One region of the Microbacterium betulae genome, then DNA from elsewhere that is predicted to be linked to it. Evidence: predicted binding sites of a transcription regulator. Region 1 holds the regulator's gene; the other holds the start of a gene.

Region 1 (4,206 bases):
TCATCTCGGAGAACGACGAGAAGCTCCCCGCCGAGGTCAAGGACTCCGTGAAGGCCGACGTCGACGCCCTCAAGACCGCTCTCGCGGGTGACGACGACGACGCGGTGAAGACCGCGTTCGACACGCTCAACGAGAGCCAGACGAAGCTGGGAGAGGCCATCTACCAGCAGGCCCAGGCCGAGCAGGCCCAGGCGCCGCAGGACGCTCCCGACGGCGCGCAGGAGTCGCCGGAGGAGGACGTCATCGACGCCGAGGTCGTCGACGACGAGGACGAGAAGAAGAGCTGATGACCGACAAGGACTTCGAAGAGCCCCAGGGAGAGCAGCCCGACGGCGACGAGGTCCAGCCGGCCGCGGACGGGTCGGAGGCGAGCGCTTCCGACCCCGACGCGCAGCAGGCTGAGGCCGAGGACGGCGTCGACGGCTTCACCGTGGACGACATCCTCAGCGCCGAGCAGACGGACGAGGCGGCCGAGGCGGAGAAGAGCGACTACGAGACGCAGCTGCTGCACGACCTCAAGCGCCTGCAGGCGGAGTACGCCAACTACCGCCGCCGCACCGAGGAGCAGCGTGAGGTCGAGATCGCCCGGGCGAAGGGCGAGGCCGTGAAGGGCCTGCTGCCCGTGCTCGACGACCTCGACCGTGCCGACAAGCACGGCGACCTCGCCGAGGGCACGCCGTTCTCGGCGGTGGCGGCCAAGCTGCGCGGAGTCGCCGAGCGCCTGGGCCTGACGGCCTTCGGCGAGGCCGGCGAGGCGTTCGACCCGCAGCGCCACGAGGCGATCTTCCAGCAGCCCACCCCCGGTGCGACCGAGAGCACGATCCTCGAGGTCGTCGAGGTGGGGTACCGGCTGGGCGACGTGGAGCTGCGCCCCGCGAAGGTCGTCGTCGCCGTCCCGGCGGAGTGACCGTGCAGGCCGGCCCCGCCGTGGCGGGGCCGGCCGCCCTCCCCCGTGAGACGTAACGTGAGAAGAAGGTGCAGATGGCCAGTCAGGACTGGTTCGACAAGGACTTCTACAAGGTCCTGGGCGTCTCGAAGGACGTCGGTGACGCGGAGCTGAAGAAGACCTACCGGAAGCTCGCCCGCAAGTACCACCCCGACTCGAACCCGGGGGACGCCGCCGCCGAGGCGAAGTTCAAGGAGATCAGCGAGGCGTACGCCGTGCTCTCCGACGCGGAGCAGCGCCGCGAGTACGACGAGCTGCGCGCCATGGGCTCCGGAGCGCGCTTCACCGCGGGCGGCACGGGCGGCGGCTTCGACGACGTGTTCAGCCGCTTCACGCAGCAGCGCGGCGGCAGCCCCGCAGACTTCGACGACATCTTCTCGATGTTCGGCGCAGGCGGCGGCACGACGAACTTCGGCTCCGGCCGGTTCGGGCAGCCCTCGGGCGGATTCCGCGGATTCGGCGGCCCGCAGAAGGGCGCCGACGTGCGCGCCCGGACCACGATCGACTTCACCACGGCCGCCAAGGGCGAGACCATCACGCTGCAGGGCGAGGACGGCAAGCCGTTCAAGGTCAAGATCCCCGCAGGCGTCGCGGACGGGCAGAAGATCCGCCTGCGCGGCCGCGGCCGTCCCTCCTCGGACGGCGGCGAGAGCGGCGACATCGTGGTGGAGATCGCCGTGCGCCCGCATCCGGTCTTCACACGCGACGGCCTCAACGTGCGCGTGACGGTGCCGGTCACCTTCACCGAGGCGGTGTTCGGCGCGACCATCGAGGTCCCGACCCTCGGCGGCACCCCCGTCAAGCTGCGCGTCGCACCCGGGACGCCCTCGGGCCGTGTGCTGCGCGTCAAGGGGCGCGGCATCGCGTCGCAGAAGGGCACAGGCGACCTGCTCGCCGAGGTGCACGTCGCCGTCCCCTCCCACCTCGACGACAGGGCGCGCGCGGCGCTCGACGCGTACCGCGAGGCGGAGCCGAAGGAGAACCCGCGCGCTGACATGATGGCGAAAGCCCGGCAGTAGCGAACCAGGAGGTGAGCACGATGCCGATCCCGCGCGATCCGGCCGAAGTCGATCCCCGCGCCCCGATCTTCCCGATCGCGGCGGCGGCCGAGCTCGCCGCCATGCATCCGCAGACCCTTCGCCAGTACGACCGGATGGGCCTCGTCGTCCCCGGCCGCACGCGCGGCGGATCCCGCCGGTACTCCCTGCGCGACATCGAGCAGCTGCGGGAGGTCGCGCGCCTGTCGACCGAGGGCGTCCGCCTGGCCGTCATCGAGCGCATCCTGCACATGGAGAACGAGGTGCAGGAGCTGCGCGGGCGAGTCAGGGCGCTCGAGCAGGAGCTGCGCGCGGAACGCGAGCAGCGCCCCGGCGCCCGCGTCTTCGCGACGAGCGCGAACGGCGCCGTCATCACCCTGCGCTCCGGCACGCGCGTGCGGCGGCAGACCGACGTCGTGCTCTGGCGCCCCCGCTCGGAGGAGTAGAAGCCCCGCCGTCCGCCGTCCCGCGTCGTGACCGGTCGGGATGGCGTCAGCCTGCGCAGAGCACGAGTGCCCGGCCGCAGAGGGGGGGGGTCAAGCGGCCGGGCACTCGCACGCTCGTGCGTTTCGGGCTCTTCGAATGTAGCACACAAACTGCGGCATATATGCGACAGGTGCGTTTCACCCGTGACGGGGCGTTAGCGTGAAGGTGCGGACGGCCGGAGCCCCGGCCGACGAGGGAAGAGGCAGCGGATGAGTCAGGCAGGACCGATCGTCGTGATCGGCAGCGCGAACATGGACCTCATCACCCGGCAGCCGCGCCTTCCGGAGCCCGGCGAGACGATGGCGGGCACGGGCTTCGCGACCGGGGCCGGCGGCAAAGGCCTCAATCAGGCCGTCGCGGCTCGACGCGCCGGCGCCGTCGTGGAGTTCGGCGGCGCCGTGGGCGACGACGGGTTCGGGCGCGAGCTGCGGGGCTTCCTCGAGGCCGAGGGAATCGGGACGGCGGCCCTGCGCACATCCGCGGAGCCGACGGGCATCGCGCAGGTGAGCGTCCTCGACGACGGCGAGAACAGCATCGTCGTCGTCGCGGGCGCCAACGGCGAGGCGGCGCTCGCGGAGGCCGACCGCGCGCAGATCGCCCGGGCATCCGCCGTCGTCCTCCAGCTCGAGCGACCGCTCGGGCTGGTCGAGCGGGCGCTCGCCGCAGGGCGGGACGCCGGCGCGCTGACCGTCCTCACCCCCGCGCCCGTCGTCGCGGGGGCCGCTCGCCTGCTGCCGCTCGTCGACATCCTCGTGCCGAACGCGTCGGAGGCGCTGGCGCTCTCCGGCGAGCAGGACGGCGAGGCTGCGGCCCGGCGTCTCAGCGAGCGGGCCGGCACGGTCATCGTCACGCGCGGCTCGCGGGGCGCCCTGATCGCCCGCGGCGGCGAGATCGTCGACGTCGTGCCGGCGCGGACGGTCGACGCGGTCGACACGACGGGCGCCGGCGACACCTTCGTCGGCGTGCTCATCGCCTGGCTCGCCTGCGGCGCCGGGCTCCCGGAGGCCGTCGAGGCGGCGACGGCCGGAGCATCCCTCTCCGTCACGCGGCCGGGAGCGGCTCCGGCCATGCCGACGCGTGCGGAGATCGAGGCCGTGCTCGGCTAGGACGCCGCGCGCCGGATGCGCTTCTCGTCCCGGAGCGCCGACGCGCAATGGCTGCTCCCCGTCGTCACCTCGTGGACAATGACCGTGTGAGCCCGCAGCTATGGACCCGGATGGGTGAGACGACGGCGATCTGGCCCGGACGCGACCGGCCGCTGGGTGCGACGTGGAGCGCCGAGTCGACGAACTTCGCCGTCCACGCCCCGCGTGCGACGCGCATGTGGCTGTGCCTCTTCGACGAGGCGGGCCGCGAGACGCGGCACGAGCTCACCGAGAGCTCGCTGGGCGTCTGGCACGGCGCCATCCCCGGCATCGCGCCCGGGCAGCGCTACGCCTACCGGGTCGACGGGCCGTGGGATCCGGCGAACGGCGACCGCTTCAACCCGCGGAAGGTGCTGCTCGATCCCTACGCCCTCGCGACGAGCGGCACGATCATCGCGGAGCAGCCGATCCACGGGGCGCGCGAGGACGACGAGACCGTCCGCGACGACACCGACTCGGCCGCGTACACCGCGCGCAGCGTCGTCGTCGATCCGTCGTTCGACTGGGAGGGCGACGAGCCCATGAGGACGCGGTGGCGCGACACCGTGATCTACGAGCTCCACGTGAAGGGCTTCACGAAGCTGCACGACCG
Region 2 (4,206 bases), 280 kb from region 1:
GGCCTATGCCGCGATGGACGAGCGCCGCGCGATCAAGACGCTCCTGCGGCCATGAGCGTGCCCGGCGCGTCGGCGCGTCTGACGGCCGATCACGAGATCCCCGCACGCGCGCCCCTGCGCGTCCGCGCCGGCAAGACCGTGCGGGTCGGCGACCGAGACGCGGAGTGGCCGGCGTTCGTCCTCGTGCGTGCGGAAGGCGGCGAGGGATGGGTCCCGTCGCGGCACCTCGACGGCGCACGGCCCGAGGCGCGCGTGGTCGAGGCCTACGACACGACCGAGCTGCCGGCGCGCTCGGGCGTCGTCGTCGAGATCGTCGCCGACGACGACGCGAGCGGATGGGCGTGGTGCCGCGACGCCGCGGGCCGAGAGGGATGGGTCCCGCACCGGGTGCTGCACGTGCTCTGACCGGCACGGCGGCGCCTCGCTCCCCCGCGGCGAGCGGATCGGCCGGAGTCTCGCGGACGGCGTGGGCGCGGGACGGGCGCCGCTCAGACGAACGCGAGGAACCCGTCGACGAGGAGCTCGCGGACGGCGGGGAGCAGCCCGGAGCGGAGCGTGCGCTCGTCGACCTCCATGAGCTGCGCGATCGCTCCGACGATCTGCCCGATCGAGAGCTCGCCGTCGCAGGCCCCGACGAGCGCCGCGAGCGCGGGGTCGGCCGGCGCCGAGCGCCCGAAGCCCCCGCCCTGCCGCAGCTCGATGACGCTCGGGTCGGCGGCCCCGGGAAGGTGGTGCCGCGCCTCCGTGACGTCGGGCGCGGCCTTCAGGTGCGCCGCGAGCAGGCCCGCCTCGTCGAGCCCGGCCACGCGATCGTGCGCGGCCAGCGCGGCGGCCAGGTGCGCGCCGAGGCCGCCCTCCGACGGGATGGGCTGGGACACGCTCTCGTAGCGCGCGAGCGTCGGGGCGCCTTCCGCACGGCGGAGCAGCACGTACCCGAAGCCGATCGCCGTGACGCCGCGGTCGGCGAAGTCGTCCAGCCAGGCGTCCAGCAGCGCATCGTGCGCGGCGCTGCCCGGTGACGTGCCGCCGTCGCGGATCCACATCTCGGCGTACGCGACGGGGTCGAGCTGCTCCCGCTCGACGATCCATGCGTCCAGCGGGGCGTCCGAGGCCTCCACCCAGGCACGCACCCGGTCGAGGCCCGCGAGGCCGTTCTTCGTCTCCCAGTTCCCGAGGAACTGCGCGACGCCGCCGGGCTTCAGGTGCCCGCCGACCCCGGTCACGACCTGCTGCACGAGGGCGTCGCCGACGAGTCCGCCGTCGCGGTACTCGTACGCGGGCACGCCCTTCGCGCGCGGCGTGATGACGAAGGGAGGATTCGACACGATGCGGTCGAACGTCTCGCCCCGCACCGGCTCGAAGAGCGATCCCTCGCGCGTCTCGATCGCCTCGACGCCGTTCAGGGCCGCGTTGAGCTCGGCGAAGCGCAGGGCGCGCCGCGAGACGTCCGTCGCGACCACGCTCTCGCCGTAGCGCCGGGCGCGCAGGGCCTGCACGCCGCAGCCCGTGCCGAGGTCGAGCACCGCCGCGGCCGGGGTCGGGAGCTGCAGGCCCGCGAGGGTGAGCGAGGCGCCGCCCACGCCGAGCACGTGGTCCTCGGCGAGCGCGCCTCCCCCGAGCGCGATCTCGTCGAGGTCGCTCGCGACGAGCCATTCGCCGGGGCCGCGGTCGTCGTGGAAGGACTGCGGTCGCAGGATGGCGAGCGGAGTGACCGTCCCGCCCTCGACCGCGGCGAGCCCGAGGGATGCGAGACCGGCCGCCCCCGTGCGGGGGAGCGCGGCGTCGACGTCGCGTCGGGGCTGCGCCACCCCGAAGATCAGCAGGCGCGCGAGCACGGCGAGCAGGTCGTCCCGGTGGCGGATGGCGCGGAGCGCCGGAGCACGCAGGCTGCGGCCGATCGCATCGTCGGCCTCGACGCCCCACATCGCTCGCAGCGCCTCGGAGCGGAAGCGCGCCGCCGCGAGATCGGCGGCGAGACCACGGCAGAGGGCGGGGTCCGGGTTCGGCGTCACCCGTCCATTCAACCCCGTGCGCAGAGCTCGGCCGCACCGTCCGCGCCCCTCCTCCGGTGTTCGAATGACGAATTCCGCCCACTTCGGCCGCTGAACCGGGTCGATTTCGTCATTCGAACGCGAGGCGCCCGAGGGCGCGAAGAAGACGCCTTTCGAGCGTCCTCTCAGGAAGCTCGAAGCGAGCTTTTAGCACTCTCCCCTTGAGAGTGCTAATCTGAACTTGAGCCGATGAGGCTCAAGTATTCGAACAGCGCCGAACACAAGGAGGACGATCATCATGGCAATGTTCTTCGACCCGTTCCGTGAGTTCGACCGTGTGGCCGAACAGCTCCTCGACCGACAGGGACCGCGGCTCGTGCCGATGGACCTGTACCGCGACGGGGACCATTACGTCCTGAGCGCCGACCTGCCCGGCATCGATCCGGGCAGCGTCGACATCGACGTCGACGGACAGCTGCTGACCATCCGCGCCGAGCGCACGACCCGCAGCGCCGACGGCGTCAAGTGGATCACCCGCGAGCGCTCCTCGGGCTCGTTCCTGCGCCAGCTCAACCTCGGCCAGGGCATCGACACCGAGGGCATCTCGGCGAGCTACGAGAACGGCGTGCTGAGCGTCATCATCCCGATCAGCGAGAAGGCGAAGCCGCGCAAGGTCGAGGTGCAGCACACCGTCCAGGGAGCCGAGACCGTCGGACCCGCGCTCACGTCCTGACCGCGGACGGGCGACAGGGGGCGGGCGTCGGAGGACGCCCGCCCCCTTCTCACGCGTCCCGGCGGGCGCCCTCCGACGGCGTCACCGTGAACGTGTGCGGAGCCGCGAACCCCCGGGCCGCGAACGCGCGGCCCGCCGCCTCCGCGACGTCGTCGACCCTGCCGGTCTCGACGAGCGCGAGCGCCGCGCCGCCGAACCCGCCGCCGGTCATCCGCGCGCCGATCGCTCCCACGGCGAGCGCCGCGTCAATGGCGGCGTCGAGTTCGGCGGTCGAGATCTCGAAGTCGTCGCGCATGGACACGTGCGACGCGACGAGCAGGCCTCCGACCCCGCGGGGGCCGGCCGTCCGCAGCGTCTCCACCGTGTCGAGCACCCGCTGGTTCTCCGTCACGATGTGCCGCACGCGGCGGAACGTCACGTCGTCGAGGACCCGCTCGGCGCGATCGAGGTCCACGATCGTCAGGTCGCGGAGCGAGGGGACGCCCATGCCGGCTGCGCCCTTCTCGCACGAGGCACGCCGGTCGCGGTACCCGCCGGTGGAGTGGGCGTGCGACACCTGCGTGTCGATCACGACGAGCGCGAGGCCCTCGCGAGCGAGGCCGAGGTCGACGGACGCCGTCTCGAGGGTGCGGCAGTCGAGGAAGGTCGCCGCGTCGACGCGGCCGAGCGTCGACGAGACCTGGTCCATGATGCCCGTCGGGGCTCCGACGGCGTCGTTCTCCGCGGTGCGGCCGAGCTTCGCGATCGCGAGGCCGCCGAGATCCAGCGACCACAGGTCGTTCAGCGCCGAGGCGGCGGCGCCCTCGATCGCGGCCGACGACGACAAGCCCGCGCCGACCGGGACGTCCGAGGCGAACGCGATGTCGACGCCCGGGACGTCCGCGGCGTCGCGACCGGTCGCGGCGAGCGCGGCCCACGCGATCCCGAGGGGATAGGCGGCCCACTCCGGCACGGCGCCGCTCGCGACGGCGCGCCCCCGCGCACCGTCGAACGTCTCGGCGAGGGCCGACACCGCCAGGGAGAACGGCTCGCCGTCGAAGGTCGACACCACGCGGACGGTGCCGTCCGAGCGCATACCGGCAGCGGCATACGTCCGGTGCTCGATCGCGAAGGGCAGCACGAAGCCCTCGTTGTAGTCGGTGTGCTCGCCGATGAGGTTCGCCCGGCCCGGGGCCGACCAGACGCCGTCGGCGTCGTGTCCCGTCAGCTCGGCGAAGAGCGCGACGGCCTGCCGCTGCGCCCCGGTCATGCGCCCACCGCCTCGCGCAGACGCGCCGCCGCCTGCTCCGGCGGGATGTCGCCGATCCACGCCCCCATGGCGGACTCCGATCCGGCGAGGTACTTGAGCTTGTCCGCCGCCCGACGAGGCGACGTGAGCTGGAGGTGCAGACGGGCGGAGTCGCGCGCCACGTCGACCGGCGCCTGATGCCAGGCCGCGATGTAGGGGGTGGGAGTGTCGTACAGGCGGTCGACGCCCTGCAG

The links. Region 1 encodes HspR, which represses chaperone genes until heat shock. Its sites were predicted from a motif close to AAGTTGAGTCNNNNNGACTCAACTT; they were not measured.
Region 2: a site for HspR is predicted at 2,230-2,254, ahead of N8K70_RS16915 (Hsp20/alpha crystallin family protein). Genes of this name have one in related genera too.

What each region holds. Positions count from the first base shown of each region.
Region 1 covers NZ_CP118157.1:3,313,642-3,317,847, reverse strand. Annotated here, with positions in the region: gene dnaK (molecular chaperone DnaK) at 1-287, shown strand, start outside; gene N8K70_RS15655 (nucleotide exchange factor GrpE) at 287-907, shown strand; gene N8K70_RS15650 (DnaJ C-terminal domain-containing protein) at 982-1,965, shown strand; gene N8K70_RS15645 (heat shock protein transcriptional repressor HspR) at 1,986-2,429, shown strand; gene N8K70_RS15640 (ribokinase) at 2,679-3,575, shown strand; gene glgX (glycogen debranching protein GlgX) at 3,662-4,206, shown strand, end outside.
Region 2 covers NZ_CP118157.1:3,596,971-3,601,176, forward strand. Annotated here, with positions in the region: gene N8K70_RS16900 (zinc-dependent alcohol dehydrogenase family protein) at 1-55, shown strand, start outside; gene N8K70_RS16905 (SH3 domain-containing protein) at 52-405, shown strand; gene N8K70_RS16910 (DUF7059 domain-containing protein) at 489-2,012, opposite strand; gene N8K70_RS16915 (Hsp20/alpha crystallin family protein) at 2,290-2,724, shown strand; gene galK (galactokinase) at 2,774-3,973, opposite strand; gene galT (galactose-1-phosphate uridylyltransferase) at 3,970-4,206, opposite strand, start outside.